DNA from 4 places in the Bradyrhizobium sp. USDA 4454 genome. Region 4 is predicted to be linked to each of the others. Evidence: predicted binding sites of a transcription regulator. Region 4 holds the regulator's gene; each other region holds the start of a gene.
The links. The regulator PhoB, encoded in region 4, activates phosphate uptake and scavenging genes when phosphate is short. The targets are predictions, from matches to a motif close to TGTCATNNANCTGTCAT.

Region 1 (4,173 bases), 7.6 Mb from region 4:
ATAGAGGATGTATGCACGTTGGTAGTTTTATGAGATTGAGCCCCGACGTTTGTTTGCGAGATCGATGACAGACGGCTCCGCCAGCATATCGCCCAAGCCGCCGCGATCGGCCAAGCGGAGGCTGATGTTCGTTTTGATCGCCGGCGCGCTCGCCATCATCGGCGCGACGGCTGCTGGATATTATTTCGCGGTGCGCCCGGTGACGCTGCGGATCGCGGTCGGCCCTGCGAACAGCGACGACGTCAAGGTCGTGCAGGCGCTGGCGCAGGCCTTCAACAACCAGCAGCACACCCAGGTCAAGCTCCGCCCAGTGCAGACCGACGGCGCCGCCGCCAGCGCGCAGACGCTGGCCGACGGCAAGGCCGATCTCGCCATCATCCGCGGCGATCTCGAAGTGCCGAAGAATGCGCAGGCGGTCGCGACCCTGCGCAAGAATGTCGTGGTGATGTGGGTGCCGCCCGCCAAGGGCAAGGTCCGCAAGTCTGCCAAAATCACCAAGATCGGGCAGCTTTCCGGCCGCAAGATCGGAGTCGTCGGGCGCACCCCGGCCAATGTCAATCTGCTGAAGCTGATCCTGACGCAATATGGCGTCGACCCGATGAAGGTCGAGATCGTGCAATTCCCGGCCAATGAGGCCGCCGAGACGATCAAGAACCTGAAGGCCGACGCCTATCTCGCGGTCGGCCCGGCCAACAGCAAGATCACGATCGATGCGATCACGGCGTCGGTCAAGGACGGCGGCGAGCCCACCTTCCTCGCGATCGATGCGTCGGAAGCGATCGCGCAAAACCATCCGGCCTACGAGGCCGCGGAAATTCCCGCCGGCTCGCTCGGCTCGGCCGACCGGCCGGACGACGAGGTGAAGACGATCAGCTTCTCCCATCACATCGTCGCACGAAAGGGCCTGTCGGACTCGACGGTTGCGGCCTTCACCCGGCAATTGTTCGCGATCCGGCAATCGCTCAAGAACGACTTCCCGCTCGCCGCCAAGATCGAAACCCCCGACACCGACAAGGACGCCACCATCCCGGTGCATCCGGGTGCGGCCGCCTTCGTCGACGGCGAGGAGAAGACCTTCCTCGATCGCTACAGCGATTACATCTGGTGGAGCCTGATGGCCTTCTCGGCGATGGGCTCGGCCGGCGCGTGGTTCGCCGGCTATCTCAAGCAGGACGAGCGCAACACCAACACCTCGCAGCGCGAACGGCTGCTGGAGATGCTGAAGGCTGCGCGGCAGAGCGATTCGACCGAAGAACTCGACCAGATGCAGGCCGAAGCCGACGACATCCTGCGCCACACGCTCGACTGCTTCGAGCACGGCGCCATCGAGGAAGGCACGCTGACCGCGTTCAACATCGCGCTCGAGCAGTTCCACAACGCCGTCGCCGACCGCAAGGCGCTGCTGCTGAGCATGCCGCAGAATTTGCAGCGCACGGCGACGCAGTTCAGGGCGGCGGGCACGGCGTAGAAGCGCCGCCACTCTCTATCCGCCAAAACACGTGATGGAGTCACCGGCGGTTGGGTTCCCTCCCCCCTTGCGGGGGAGGGTTAGGGAGAGGGGTGCCGCACGACGCGCTCTCTCAAATGCAGTTCGACGACAGATGATCTAGTTGCGAAGGCGCGGCTCACCACAGATGTCTCGCTCGGGGCTTACCCCTCTCCCCACCCTCCCCCGCAAGGGGGGAGGGAGCCTGACATGCGTGCTCCCCTTACGACTACGCTGTCTCTACGCTCTGCTCGCTTCACCCCCTGTAATCTCTCCGTCATGGAATTTTTCTAGGTCTTGGCACGCCCGCGGCGCAGTGTCACTGTGACATTAAGGAGGCCCCATGACGAGCCGGTTTTCGCGAAATCTCACGCGCCGACGCTTTCTCTCGACGGCGGCTGCGGCCGGCGCCGGCGTGATCGCGATGCCCTATCTGTCGCGCGCGGCCGATCGCCCCGTGATCACCCATGGCGTGCAGTCGGGCGATGTCGGCGTCGACGGCGGCGTGGTGTGGGCGCGTGCGGACCGGCCGTCGCAGATGATGGTCGAGGTCGCGACCACCGAATCGTTCAAGGACGCTCGCGCGCTGCCGCCGATCACGGCGCTGCCGGAGAGCGACTTCACCGCAAAAATGCTGCTGGAGAACCTGCCCTCCGGCCAGGACATCTTCTACCGCGTCCGCTTCCGCGACCTCGCCCATATCGACGTGGTCGGCGAGCCCGTGGTCGGCCGCTTCCGCACCGCGCCGAGCGACCGCCGCGACGTCTCCTTCGTGTGGGGCGGCGACGTTGCCGGCCAGGGCTGGGGCATCAATCCCGACGACGGCGGCATGATCACCTTCGCCGCGATGAAGAAGCACAATCCGGATTTTCTGCTGCATTCCGGCGACACCATCTATGCCGACGGCGTGATCCCGTCCGAGGTGAAGCTTCCCGACGGCAAGATCTGGAAGAACATCACAATCCCGGAGAAGGCCAAGGTCGCCGAGACGCTCGACGAATACCGCGCCGCGCACAAATACAATTTCCTCGACTCCAATTTGCGCGCCTTCAACGCCGAGGTGCCGATCTTCGTGCAGTGGGACGATCACGAGGTGACCAACAACTGGTCGCTGTCGAAGCAGCTGCCGGCGGCCTACAAGGAGCGCGACATCACGGTGCTCGCCGCGCGCGCGGCCAAGGCCTTCCACGAGATGTATCCGATGCGCGAGAGCATCGTCGAGCCGGGCCGTGTCTATCGCACGCTGAGCTACGGCCCGCATCTCGACGTGTTCATGCTCGACGAGCGCAGCTATCGCGGCCCGAACGGTCCGAACCTGCAGGAGCAATACGGTCCCGACGCCTATTTCATCGGGCCGGACCAGATGGCCTGGCTGAAGCGCGCGCTGCTCAACTCGCGCGCCACCTGGAAGGTGATCGCCTCCGACATGCCGCTGTCGCTGATCGTCTACGATGATGCGACCAACAAGAAGGGCTCGGAAGCCTTCGCGCAGGGCGACGGCGCGGCGCGCGGCCGCGAGCTCGAGATCGCCGACATCCTGCGCTTCATCAAGACAGCAGGGATCGTCAACACGGTGTGGCTGACTGCCGACGTGCACTATGCCGCCGCGCACTATTACAACCCGAACAAGGCCCAGTTCCAGGAGTTCGATCCGTTTTGGGAATTCGTCTCCGGTCCGCTGCATGCCGGCACGTTCGGCCCGAACGAGCTCGACAACACGTTTGGTCCCGAGGTGAGGTTCGTCAAGGCGCCGGGCGAAGCCAACCAGAACCTGCCGCCGTCGGCTGGCATGCAGTTTTTCGGTCACGTGAAGATCGACGGCAAGAGCGGCCAGATGACGGTGAGCCTGCGCGACCGCATCGACGCCGAGCTGTGGGCGATCACGCTCGATCCGAAGCCGGTGTAACCGGGTCGCCGCCGCGGCGGAACCGGAGTCCCCCGGTCCTGACGGTCTCGCTCCAGGGCGAGGCAACATGATTGCCGGGGATGGACGTCCTCGGCCTCTTCCGGTACCGATATCGGAGCCGTATGCTGGGGGCCCGGAGGGGCGGAGCATGAGGCGCTGCGACTTCGTTCGCGTGCTCGCTGGCATTGTCGCGAGGCTTCGGCCTCGCCGCTTGATCGTTGTCGCGATCGCAATGTTCGCGCTGCTGCCGATCGAGGCCGGCGATGCCGGCTGGTTGCCTGATCTCTTCAAGACATCATCCAAGCAAGCCAAAGCGCCAAAGCGCGCGAAATCGGTACGGCAGGCGACACGGCCGGGCAAATCGGCAAGAAAATCAGCAAGCCACCGCGCGCCGGCAAAGCCCGGTGCCACACGGCTCGCCGCTCTCGGACCGATCGCCCTGCCGCCTTCGGCGCCCAAGCCGGCCGCCGCCGCATGCGATCCGGCGACATTCCGGATCGTGCTGGATGTCGGACACACCGCCGAATCGGAGGGCGCGATCAGCGCGCGCAATGTCGCCGAGTTCATCTTCAACCGCCGCCTTGCGCGGGTGATCGAGGAGAGGCTGAAGGCCGACGGCTTTGCCGAAACCAGGCTGCTGCTGACCGAAGGCAAGGCGCGACCCAGCCTGTTCAAGCGGGTCGCGAGCGCAAGCAACCTGCACGCCGATCTGCTGCTGTCGATCCACCACGACTCCGTGCCCAACAAGATGCTCGAGGACTGGGAATTCGAAGGCAGGAAA
Region 2 (4,173 bases), 3.1 Mb from region 4:
CGCTCGGCTCGGCATAGCCGGTGATGTAGTTGAACACCCGCGCGACGTCGCGGCCGATGATCGGATCTGAGGTGAAGTAGGAGAGGTCGGTGTAGATGCGCGCGGTGACCGGATGATAGTTGCCGGTGCCGGTGTGCACATAGGTGGTGAGATTGCCGCCCTCGCGGCGCACCACCATCGACAGCTTGGCGTGCGTCTTTAGCTCGATGAAGCCGTACACCACCTGCACGCCGGCACGTTCGAGGTCGCGCGCCCAGCGGATATTGGCTTCCTCGTCGAAACGCGCCTTGAGCTCGATCAGGGCGGTCACCGACTTGCCGGCCTCGGCGGCCTCCGCCAGCGCGCGCACGATCGGCGAGTTGTTCGAGGTGCGATACAGCGTCTGCTTGATCGCGACCACGTCGGGATCGCGCGCCGCCTGTTGCAGGAACTGGACGACGACGTCGAAGGATTCGTAGGGGTGGTGGACCACGAGGTCCTTCTGCCGGATCGCGGCGAAGATATCGCCGCCATGGTCGCGCACCCGCTCGGGATGACGCGGCACATAGGGCGGGAACTCGAGGTCGGGGCGGTTGAGGCGGGTGAGCTGCGACAGCTCGTTCATCGCCAGCACGCCATCGACCAGGATCACTTCATCGTCCGCGGCTGACAAGGCGTGCTGCACGAAGATGCGCAGCTCTTCCGGCATCGTGGCCTCGATCTCGAGCCGGATCACCGATCCGCGGCGGCGGCGCTTGAGCGCGGTCTCGAACAGGCGGACGAGGTCCTCGGCCTCTTCCTCGATTTCGAGTTCGGAGTCTCTGATGATGCGGAATGCGCCCTGGCCCTTGACGGTGTAGCCGGGAAACAGGCGGCCGATGAACAATCCGGTGGCCTGTTCGAGCGTGATCAGCCGCGCCGGAGTGCCTTCCTTGGTGGACGGGATGCGAATGAAGCGGTCGATCTTGCCGGGCATGCGGATCAGCGCGTTCATCGCCTTGCCGTCGGAGATCCGCGACAATTGCAGCGCAACGGTGAAGCCGAGGTTCGGGATGAACGGGAACGGATGCGCCGGATCGATGGCGAGCGGGGTCAGCAGCGGGAAAATGTTGTGGAGGAAGTGATCCTCGATCCAGCTGCGCTCGGACTTGGTGACATCGCGCCCGTCGACCAGTTGGATGCCGACCTTGGCCAGGATGTCACGCAGGTCGCTCCAGATCGCCTGCTGGTCGGAGGCGAGCTGCGACACCGTCTTGTTGATCATCACAAGCTGCTCGGCCGGCAGCAGGCCGTCCGGGCTGCGCTCGGTGATGCCCTCGCGGACCTGCGCCTTGATGCCGGCGACACGGACCATGAAGAACTCGTCGAGGTTATTCGCCGAAATCGACAGGAAGCGGACCCGCTCCAGCACGGGATGGCCGAGATTGACCGATTCCTCGAGCACCCGGCGGTTGAAATGCAGCCAGGAGAGCTCCCGGTTGATGAATCGCTCGGGGCTGGTCGCGATCGTGGGGAGAGGCGCGAGTTCCGCCTCTTTCTCTTTGATTTCAGATGCTTGTGCCGAGTCCATCAAGTGCTGGTCCAATTCGGGGCGAGGGGCCGGAGCGGTCTAGCCGACGGCCGCAGAGACCATGTGATATTGCGATGACGTTTCGATGACATTGATGTTCCGTCCGCCTGCGCCGTCAAGCCGCGGCACCGCTCAGGCGTCGCGCAACAGCTCCGCCGCCAGCGCCCGCGTGACCGGCCGGCCGAGCCGGAGCGCCTCGGTGTCGAGCAGCTCGACCGCCTGACGGACGGCAACGTAGGAGCGCTCGATCCGGTTGCAGAGGTAGCTGACCAGCGGCTCGTCCACGCTCATCTGGCGGTCGGCGCAGAACTTGACGATCAGGCCGCGGAACAGCTGGTCGTCGGGCGGCAGCAGCGTCACCGTCGGCACCGCGCGGAGCCGCGACCGCAGATCGCGCAGCTCGATCTCGAACGCAGACGGCGGGATACGGGCCGTGATCAGCAGGTAGGCATCGTCCTGGCGCGCGAGATTCATCAGGTGAAACATCGCGCGCTCGTCGAAATCCGACGGCCTCAAATCCTCGACTACCAGCGCGCCGGTCGCGAGCGCGGCCGGCACCGTCTCGGCAGTCAGCGCATGTGCCGCGGTCGCGCGGGCGCCGGCGCTCTCGGCCCAGATCGCGGCGAGGTGGCTCTTGCCGGAGCCGTCGGGGCCGACCAGCAGCATGATCCGGTTCGGCCAGTCGGGCCAGCCGTCGATCAGCGCCAGCGCCGCCTCATTGGCCGGGCCCTCGAGGAAATCGTCGCGGGTCAGTTTCTCCTCGTGCGGCAGGGCCAAGGCCAATTGACGAGGTTGAACGCTACCGGCCACGCAAGTCTCCAAACCACTTCATTATTTTAGCATGATCGCTGCGCAAACGCTTTGCGTTTGTCGCGGGCACCGGTTTCCAGTTTTCTACCGAGCCTCGATCGTGCTCATGTGCCGCACCCACTCCACGAGATAGAGTGACACCGAACCCAAAGTAAAGATCGTGACCAGGCCCATCAGGATCAGGTCGTAGGGATGCGGCTCGAAGCGAAAGCCGAGCGAGGCGAGCACCAAGGCTGCAAACGCGACCTGCGCCGCCGTGTTCAGCTTCGACACCATCAGCGGCTTCATCTCGACCGGCTTGTCGAACAACCATGACACAATCACGGCAGACACGATCATGATGTCGCGCGACACCACCAGAATCACGATCCAGCGCGGCACCGCGCCCCAGATTCCGAGCGCGACATAGATCGACACCAACAGCGCCTTGTCTGCGAGCGGGTCGAGCAGGGCGCCGAGCTCGCTCGTCATGTTGAAGCGCTTGGCGAGGAAACCGTCGACCGCGTCCGATACGCCGGCGATCACGAAGATCGCAAACGCGATCTCCATCTGGCTCGACACGATGGCCCAGACGATCACCGGCACCAGGATGATGCGGCCGAGGGTAATGATGTTCGGAATGCTCAAGTTGGGTCGCTTCCCGGCTAGCAGCCTGATTTTACTCGATATCCGGCTCTTTTGCGCAGCCGCCTTGTGTTATCTACATAGTATCGTGGCGAGCTGCCCGCGAGCCATTGCGCGGGGGCGGAATTCCTCGTAACCAGCCCCTTATCATCTGGAATTGGGCATGACCGAGCGCAAAAACGGGCTCACTTACGCGGATTCGGGTGTCGATATCGACGCCGGCAATCGTCTGGTCGATCTGATCAAGCCGATGGTGCGGGCCACCGCACGGCCCGGCGCGGACGCCGAGATCGGCGGATTCGGCGGGCTGTTCGACCTCAAGGCGGCGGGCTTCAAGGATCCGGTCCTGGTGGCCGCGACCGATGGCGTCGGCACCAAGCTGAAGATCGCGATCGAGACCGGAATCCATAGCGGCATCGGCATCGACCTGGTCGCGATGTCGGTCAACGACCTCGTCGTGCAAGGCGCGGAACCGCTGTTCTTTCTCGACTATTTCGCCTGCGGCAAGCTGCATCCGGAGGCCACCGCGCAGATCGTCGCCGGCATCGCCGAGGGCTGCCGCGAATCCGGCTGCGCGCTGATCGGCGGCGAGACCGCCGAGATGCCCGGCCTCTACAAGGACGGCGATTACGACCTCGGCGGCTTTGCGGTCGGCGCGGCCGAGCGCGGCACCCTGTTGCCGACCGGCGATATCGCGGCCGGCGATGCCGTGATCGGGCTGGCGTCCTCGGGCGTGCACTCCAACGGCTATTCGCTGGTGCGCAAGATCGTCGAGCAGTCCGGCGTGGCCTATGATGCGCCGGCGCCGTTTGCGCCGGTCATGACGCTCGGCGCGGCGCTGCTGACGCCGACCAGGCTCTATGTGAAGTCCTGCCTGCGCGCGATCCGGGATACCGGCGCGGTGAAGGGGCTCGCCCATATCACCGGCGGCGGCTTCACCGACAACATCCCGCGGGTGCTGCCGAAACATCTCGGCGTCGGCATCGATCTGGCGCGGCTGCCGGTGCTGCCGGTGTTCAAATGGCTGGCCGAGCAGGGCGGCATCGCCGAGCTCGAGTTGCTGCGCACCTTCAACTGCGGCATCGGCATGATCGCGATCGTCAGGCGGGATGCGGTCGATGCGGTGACCGAGGCCTTCACCGCCGGCGGCGAGACCGTGACGCTGCTGGGCGAGGTGATCGAGGCGAAGG
Region 3 (4,173 bases), 2.0 Mb from region 4:
GTTATGTATGATCGGTGCTATGACCAAGTGAGGCGAGCACGGAGGAAGGGTTCCCTCCCCCCTTGCGGGGGAGGGTTAGGGAGAGTGGTACCACACGACGTGCTCTCTCCATGTGCGTTCGCAACACGCGACCGACATTGCGAAAGCGACATACTCATTCATCATCTCGCCCGGGGCCTACCCCTCTCCCCACCCTCCCCCGCAAGGGGGGAGGGAGCCCGACGAGCGTGCTCACCCCACGATGGCCCCTCTTTTCCGCGGCACGAAGTCGGTGGGTTACGCCTTCAGCTAACCCACCCTACGCTTCTCCTCACAGCAGCTTGCGCTGCGCCAAATTCTTCATCAGCGCGCCGACGCCGAAGGTCCAGGGCTCGCATTGGTCGCTGCTACGCATGCGATTGACGAGCTTGCCGAGCTGCGGGGCTGCGATGATGACGATGTCGTCGCGCTTGTGGGTGAAGCCCTCGCCCTTGGCGTCGCGGTCCTTCACGGGCGCGAACATCGTGCCGAGGAACAGCGCAAAGCCGTCGGGATATTGATGCACCGGGCCGATGGTCTGCGCAACCAGGTCGGTCGGGTCGCGGCTGATCTTGGAAATCGAGGAATGGCCCTCGAGCACGAAGCCGTCGGTGCCCTTCACGGTGAGATCCACATCCATCTTCCTGACGTCGTCGAGCGAGAAGGTCGCGTCGAACAGCCGGAGCAGCGGGCCGATCGCACACGACGCGTTGTTGTCCTTGGCCTTCGACAGCAAGAGCGCCGAGCGGCCCTCGAAGTCGCGCAGGTTGACGTCGTTGCCGAGCGCGGCACCGACGATCTTGCCGGCGCCGGAGACGACAAGCACGACCTCCGGCTCCGGGTTGTTCCAGGTCGACTTCGGATGCAGCCCGGCATCCATACCCGTGCCGACCGAGGACAGCGTCGGCGCCTTGGTGAAGACTTCGGCGTCGGGGCCGATGCCGACCTCGAGATACTGGCTCCAGGCGTTCTGGTCGATCAGCACCTGCTTCAGCCGCATCGCCTGGTCGGAGCCGGGCCTGAGCTTGGAGAGATCGTCGCCGACAAGGCGCACCACCTCCTTGCGGATCGCCTCGGCCGAGGACGGATTGCCGCGCGCCCGCTCCTCGATCACGCGTTCCAGCATCGAGATCGCGAAGGTGACGCCGGCGGCCTTCAGCACCTGCAGATCCACCGGCGCCAGCAGATGCGGCTTCGCCTTGTCGCGGCCGTCGGGCGGCGTGTTGGCGAGGATCGCCTCGAGATCGCCGATCCGCTCGCCCTTGGTCGCACGCAGCGCACCTGCCGGATCGCTCTCCTCGCACAGCGCACTCACCGTGGGGAAGCGCGCGGTGACGTCGAACACGCCGTCACCACGCACCGCGACCACGGCCGGCCCGCCGGCCTGCGGCAGCCAGACTCGTCCGACCAGCGTGCCGGCGGTGCCGTCCTCCGGCAGGACGTCTTTTGGCGTGAGCGAAATCATCGGCGTCTCCTTTTTGATCTTGTGGTCGCTTGTTAGCACAGTCCCGCGGGCAGCGTGCAACGGCGGTCATGCCCTTGTCATAGAGGGGTAACATCGCCCGTCAATGCTCCCGGCGCCCCATCTAGCACATCGAAAGACGGACCTTCATGACCGCCCCCCACCTCACCGACGAAGCCTCTCGGAACGAAGCTTTGCGGGACGAAGCTTTGCGCGCCCGCATCCAGCAGGAGATGGTCGACAGCCTCGACGAGGAACTCGAGCTCGAGCTCGACGACATGAGGCTTGACGAGCTCGACCACGCCGCCGCCGCCGGCAAGCCGTCGATCGACCGCAAATTCTACTTCCGCGAATTGCTGCGGTTGCAGGGCGAGCTGGTCAAGCTGCAAGACTGGGTGCAGCACGAGAAGAAGAAGGTCGTGGTGCTGTTCGAGGGCCGCGATTCCGCCGGCAAGGGTGGCGTTATCAAGCGCATCACCCAGCGGCTCAACCCGCGGGTCTGCCGGATCGCGGCGCTGCCCGCGCCGAACGAGCGCGAGCGCACGCAATGGTACTTCCAGCGCTACGTCTCGCATCTGCCGGCCGGCGGCGAGATCGTGCTGTTCGACCGCAGCTGGTACAACCGCGCCGGCGTCGAGAAGGTGATGGGCTTCTGCACCAACGAGCAGTATGAGGAGTTCTTCAATTCGGTGCCGGAATTCGAGCGCATGCTGATCCGCTCCGGCACCATCCTGCTGAAATACTGGTTCTCGATCACCGACGAGGAACAGGCGTTCCGCTTCGCGATGCGGATCCAGGATCCACTGAAGCAGTGGAAGCTGAGCCCGATGGACGTCGAGGCGCGGACCGGCTGGGAGCTCTACACCAAGGCGAAGGAGACCATGCTGGAGCGCACCCATCTGCCGGACTCGCCATGGTGGATCGTCGATGCCGTCGACAAGAGGCGCGCCCGGCTCAACTGCATCTCGCATCTGTTGAGCCAGATCCCTTACCAGTCGGTCACCCACCAACCGGTGGTGCTGCCGCCGCGGGTACGCAACCCCGACTATCACCGCGGCCCGATTCCGCCGGAGATGTACGTGCCGGGGCGGTATTGAGTCGCCCCACCTGCGCGCGAAGATCACCAAATCGCGATTGCAGGTTGTGAGGCAGTTCACTGGTCTTCCTGCGTTCTCCCCTTAAACCGGAGGTCGCTCGCAATTCGCGGGCGAAAAGGAGGAGTAGGCTATGTTGAAGGAACATCGCGAAAGCAAAAGCTCAGCGTCGGACCTGCCGAAAATCGACAAGGCTGTTGCGACCTATGCCATCCAGACCCTTGACCTCAGCTGGAGCGCACCGATCCGTTACGGCGATTGCAAGCTGTCCGGCTTCCTGAACGGCACCCTGAACAACGGCCCGACTCTCAGGCTGCGTTCGGACGGAACGGCGGAATTGCTGGCCAAATTCTTTTCGACCGACGACGGTGATGTTTGGGTCATCGATCATCTCGTTCTTTTGGATGTACATGGAACGGTGCTTTTCCAGTTTCCCCACCTTTCGAGCCCTGCAACCCAGACCGACAACCAGGTGCTCGATTGGGTCGCCGAGCTGAGCTTCCCTGCCGTTTTCTTTTCCTCGATCACCGGGGCCAACATGACCTATCGCTGCTGAGCTCCAAGGGCGCGGTTCGTGACCTTGTTCGACCTCCCGCCGGCGGACGTGGCGGTGAAGTGCAGAACATAGGCAGCCGCGCCCTCGCCTCGCCTACTAATGACGCAGGCGTGCGCCCTTGCTGGCACCGGAACCCGACGCTAGGCTTCCCCCGATCTGGTGCAGGGAGGCCCGCTTGACTCAATCCGACGACATCAACATTTCCGAAGATCGCCGCGACGCGCTGCGCTATGCGCTCGGGATCGGCAGCGGCGCGGCGCTCGCGGCCGCGATGGCGACGCCGGCCTCGGCGCAGACCGCGGCCGACAACACGCTGGATCGCATCCGCGCCAACAAGGTGCTGCGCATCGCGGTGTTGCCGGGCGAGCTGCCCTATTTCAACAAGGACCTCGCCACCGGAACATGGTCCGGCTTCTCGATCGAGATGGCCAACGATCTGGCAAAACTGCTCGACGTCAAGCTGGAATATGTCGAGTCGACCTACGGCAATTCGATTCTCGATCTGCAGGCCAACAAGATCGATCTCGGCTTCGCGCTCAACCCCACGCCGCAGCGCGCGCTGGTGGTCGATTTCACCAATCTGGTGTTCCCGCATCCGTTCGGCGCGATGCTGAAGAAGGGGCTGGAGGCCAAGACCTGGGCCGACATCAACAAGCCCGAGGTCAGGATCGCGGTCGATGTCGGCTCGGCCAACGAGGCGGTGGCGCGGCGCTTTGCGCCGAATGCCACCATCAAGTCGCTGAAGTCGCGCGACGAGGTGATGCTGGAGATGTCGTCCGGCCGGGTCGATTGCGTGGTCAACGCGCTGGTGCTCGGGCTGACCGCAATCGCCAAGAACCCGAATCTCGGCACCTACAAGATCCTGACCTCGCCGTCGGTGACGATCGCGAGCGGCATGGCGGTGCGGCGCGAGCAGGACAAGCGCTGGCGCGATTTCCTCTCGGTGTGGGTCGACTACAACCGCGGCATCGGCCAGATGCGCGAATGGTTCGTCAAGGGCCTCGGACTTGCCGGCGTCAAGCCGGAGGACGTGCCGGTGGAGT
Region 4 (4,173 bases):
TGCGGCCATGGAAGGCGCCTTCGAAGGTGATGATGCGGTAGCGCTCGCCATGCCCCTTGGAGAAGTGATAGTGGCGGACCAGCTTGATCACGCCCTCCATCGCCTCCGCGCCGGAATTGCAGAAGAACACGAAGTCGGCAAAGCTCTGCTCGCACAGCCGCGCGGCGAGCGCCTCGCCGTCCGGGCTCTTGAACAGGTTCGACATGTGCCAGAGCATGGTCGCCTGTTCCTGCAGCGCCTTCACCAGATGCGGATGCGCATGCCCGAGCGCGTTCACCGCGACGCCCGAGGTGAAATCGAGATAGCGGTCGCCGTTGGTTGCGATCAGCCAGGCGCCCTCACCGCGCTCGAAGCCGAGATCGACCCGGGCGAAGACGGGGAGCAGATGCGACGAGGCGTTGGTCATGGCGTTCACTGCCGGTTTGAAGCCGACAATTGCCGCGCGCCTTGACGCCAGCGCAGCAACGGCCAGCTTCGGAAAACAAAACGGCCGCCTTTGCGGGCGGCACGTGGCGGGCATTCTATGCTGCGGCGGGTCCGTGTCAATCGCCAGGAGCCGGCCCTTTGCCGGGCTTCCTGCGCTGCCAAGCGAGCGCAATCCGGAGCATTCCGGTGCGGTGGAAAAGCCTCACAGCAATGCTTAACTTTCCGGAACATGTGGACGCACGGCCGCGGACTCTTGCGCCAGAGTCACGCCATATTGTAGCGTTTGGCCTGTCGGGTACGACATCTCGTGCGGCAGTACTGGACCCTCTAAGTAGCCTTTGTGTCTCGCGTAAACGTTCGGGCGCAACACCGCGCCCGGCGAGGGCTAAGGGATTCTGGCCGCAGGGATATTTGTCCAGATTTGGCTCGCAGCGCCGCTCCGATAACTGGCCGGCGCCATGCGAAAGGAAGAATGCGATGACGGTATTGACCTGGTCCGACGATCGCGTCGAGCAGCTGAAGAAGCTCTGGGAGTCTGGCCTGTCGGCCAGCCAGATCGCAGCGGAACTTGGCAATGTGACGCGAAACGCCGTGATCGGCAAAGTGCACCGGCTCGGCCTCTCCGGCCGCGCCAAGGCACCCTCCACGGCGGCGCCGCGGCAGCGCAAGGCGCGCCCCGCCCAGCACATGATGCGGGTGGCGCGCCCGGTCTCGCGCGGCAACACCGCGCTCGCGCACGCCTTCGAGGTCGAGATGGAGCCCGATCCGATCTCGTTCGACAATGTGGTGCCGATGAGCCAGCGGCTGTCGCTGCTCGAGCTCAACGAAGCCACCTGCCACTGGCCGGTCGGCGATCCATCGAGCCCGGAGTTCTTCTTCTGCGGCGGCAAGGCGCTCGCCGGCCTGCCCTATTGCGCGCATCACTCGCGCGTCGCCTACCAGCCCGCCGCCGATCGCCGCCGGCCGTCGGCGAAACCGCAGATCAAGTAGCACTCGGGAAAACTACGGAAGACCTGAAAAACAAATCCCCGCACAAGCGGGGATTTTTTTGTGGGGGCAAAGTCCGGAAGCATCACCAGTGTCGTCCCTGCCTAGTGCGCAATTGCGCACGGGGGCCGGGACCCATAACCACGAATGGGTGTTGTTAGAAAGCCGTCTGGCCGCTTGCCTATTGCGCCGGCCGCGGCGTATGGGTCCCGGCCTGCGCCGGGACGACGCCGTGTTGTGGCGTGTGATCGCTACGCAACCGCTACGGCTGCGGTTCGGCTTTCGCAAAGCGGTCGTCGAGCGCGTAGCCGGCGCCGCGCACGGTGCGGATCGGATCCTGCTCGCGGCCCGGATTGAGCAGCTTGCGCAGGCGGCCGATATGCACGTCGACGGTGCGCTCATCGATGTAGATGTCGCGGCCCCAGACGCTGTCGAGCAGCTGCTCGCGGCTGAACACGCGGCCGGGATGCTCGAGGAAGAATTCGAGCAGCCGATACTCGGTCGGACCGAGATCGATCGGACGGCCCGAGCGCGCCACGCGGCGCTTCTCGCGGTCGAGCTCGATGTCGCCATAGGTCAGGACGGTGGCGAGCCGCTCCGGGCTGGCGCGGCGCAGCAGGCCCTTCACCCGCGCCAGGAGTTCCGGCACCGAGAACGGCTTGACGATGTAATCGTCGGCGCCGGTGGCAAGCCCGCGCACCCGCTCGCTCTCCTCGCCCCGCGCGGTCAGCATGATGATCGGAAGCTGCTTGGTCTCGGGCCGCGCCCGCAGGCGGCGGCACAGCTCGATGCCGGACAGGCCCGGCAGCATCCAGTCGAGGACCACGAGGTCGGGAACGCGCTCCTTGAGGCGGGTATCGGCATCGTCGCCGCGCCCCACCGTTTCGACATCGTAGCCTTCGGCATCGAGGTTGTAGCGCAACAGCGTCGTCAGCGCTTCCTCGTCTTCGACTACCAGAATGCGTGCGCTCATCGGTCTAAATTCTCTCTCTGTGGTGATCCGTTGCCCAGACGCAAAACCGAAACGCCGTCGACTAGCTGTTACCCGGCACCGTGGTGGCAAAATTGGTCATGTCGCCCTTCGGGCGCTTGTCGGTGATCTGCTGGCCCTCGATCATGTAGAACACGGTCTCGGCGATGTTGGTGGCGTGATCGCCGATCCGCTCGATGTTCTTGGCGCAGAACATCAGATGGATGCAGAACGAGATGTTGCGCGGATCTTCCATCATGTAGGTGAGCAGCTCGCGGAACAGCGAGGTGCAGATCGCATCGACCTCCTCGTCGCCCTTCCAGACGTTCATCGCCGCCGGCAGATCGTGCGCGGCATAGGCGTCGAGCACCGACTTGACCTGCGACAGCACGAGATCGGTCATGTGCTCGAGGCCGCGGATCAGCTTCAGCGGCTGGAAATCGCTCTCCAGCGCCGCGACGCGCTTGCCCATGTTCTTGGCGAGATCGCCGATCCGCTCGAGGTCGGTGGCGACCCGCATCGCGCTGACGATCTCGCGCAGGTCGATCGCCATCGGCTGGCGGCGGGCGATCGTCAGCACCGCGCGCTCTTCGATGACGCGCTGCAGATTGTCGATCTCGATGTCGGCGGCGACCACGCGCTTGCCGAGCGCGACGTCGCGCCGGATCAGCGCGTCGACCGACTCGGTGATCATCCGCTCGACGAGGCCGCCCATCTCGGCGACCAGGCGGGTCAATTCCTGCAGGTCGCTGTCGAATGCCTTGGCGGTATGTTCGGAAGCCATCATCTCTCTCCTCAGCCCGGTCAACCGAACCGGCCGGTGATGTAGTCCTGGGTGCGTCGATCGCTCGGCGAGGTGAAGATCTTGTTGGTGTCGTCGAACTCGATCAGCTCGCCGAGATACATGAAGGCGGTCTTGTCGGAGACCCGCGCCGCCTGCTGCATGTTGTGGGTGACGATCGCGATCGTGTAATCCTCGGAGAGCTCCTGGATCAGCTCCTCGACCTTGGCGGTCGAGATCGGATCGAGCGCCGAGCACGGCTCGTCGAACAGGATCACCTCGGGACGCACCGCCACGGTGCGCGCGATGCACAACCGCTGCTGCTGGCCGCCGGACAGCGACAGGCCGGAGGCGTTCAGCTTGTCCTTGACCTCGTTCCACAGCGCGCCGCCGCGCAGCGCCTTCTCGACCCGGTCGTCCATCTCGGACTTCGAGATCTTCTCGTAGAGGCGGATGCCGAAGGCGATGTTCTCGTAGATCGTCATCGGGAACGGCGTCGGCTTCTGGAACACCATGCCGACCCGCGCGCGCAGCAGATTGAGGTCGAGCTTGGGATCGAGAATGTTGGTCTGGTCCAGCATCAGCTGGCCGGTGGCGCGCTGGCCCGGATAGAGATCATACATCCGGTTGAAGATGCGAAGCAGGGTCGACTTGCCGCAGCCGGATGGGCCGATGAACGCGGTGACGCGGTTGGTGCCGAGCGTCAGGTTGATGTTCTTGAGCGCGTGGTGCTCACCATAATAGAAGTTGAGGTTGCGCGCGGTGACCTTCGGCGCCGCTTCCGGCAATGGCACGTGGGGAGCGTGACTGGCGGAGGCTGTCGAAACTGAAAGCTCGGTCATTTTGCGGCCCTTTCGGCACCAAGGATACGCGCGCCGATATTCAACGCGAGCACGGTGAAGGTGATGAGCAGTGCGCCGCTCCACGCCAGTTCCTTCCAGTAGGCGTAGGGGCTCTGCACGAAGTTGTTGATGGTCACCGGCAGGTTGGCCATCGTCTTGGTCAAATC

Region 1: ACVIW0_RS00235 (alkaline phosphatase D family protein) is a predicted target of PhoB. The motif match lies at 1,751-1,767, and genes of this name have one in related genera.
Region 2: ACVIW0_RS21220 (RNA degradosome polyphosphate kinase) is a predicted target of PhoB. The motif match lies at 1,624-1,640, and genes of this name have one in related genera.
Region 3: ppk2 (polyphosphate kinase 2) is a predicted target of PhoB. The motif match lies at 1,548-1,564, and genes of this name have one in related genera.

Annotation. Positions count from the first base shown of each region.
Region 1 is NZ_JBTRCN010000001.1:46,143-50,315, reverse strand. Features, by position in the region: gene ACVIW0_RS00240 (TAXI family TRAP transporter solute-binding subunit) at 125-1,468, shown strand; gene ACVIW0_RS00235 (alkaline phosphatase D family protein) at 1,830-3,392, shown strand; gene ACVIW0_RS00230 (N-acetylmuramoyl-L-alanine amidase) at 3,604-4,173, shown strand, end outside.
Region 2 is NZ_JBTRCN010000001.1:4,499,255-4,503,427, reverse strand. Features, by position in the region: gene ACVIW0_RS21220 (RNA degradosome polyphosphate kinase) at 1-1,549, opposite strand, end outside; gene ACVIW0_RS21215 (P-loop NTPase family protein) at 1,682-2,359, opposite strand; gene ACVIW0_RS21210 (CDP-alcohol phosphatidyltransferase family protein) at 2,444-2,986, opposite strand; gene purM (phosphoribosylformylglycinamidine cyclo-ligase) at 3,147-4,173, shown strand, end outside.
Region 3 is NZ_JBTRCN010000001.1:5,630,192-5,634,364, forward strand. Features, by position in the region: gene ACVIW0_RS26190 (fumarylacetoacetate hydrolase family protein) at 311-1,483, opposite strand; gene ppk2 (polyphosphate kinase 2) at 1,630-2,577, shown strand; gene ACVIW0_RS26200 (DUF6294 family protein) at 2,708-3,130, shown strand; gene ACVIW0_RS26205 (transporter substrate-binding domain-containing protein) at 3,306-4,173, shown strand, end outside.
Region 4 is NZ_JBTRCN010000001.1:7,635,498-7,639,670, forward strand. Features, by position in the region: gene ACVIW0_RS35565 (acetylornithine transaminase) at 1-406, opposite strand, end outside; gene ACVIW0_RS35570 (hypothetical protein) at 405-644, shown strand; gene ACVIW0_RS35575 (GcrA family cell cycle regulator) at 904-1,416, shown strand; gene phoB (phosphate regulon transcriptional regulator PhoB) at 1,676-2,386, opposite strand; gene phoU (phosphate signaling complex protein PhoU) at 2,448-3,167, opposite strand; gene pstB (phosphate ABC transporter ATP-binding protein PstB) at 3,188-4,006, opposite strand; gene pstA (phosphate ABC transporter permease PstA) at 4,003-4,173, opposite strand, start outside.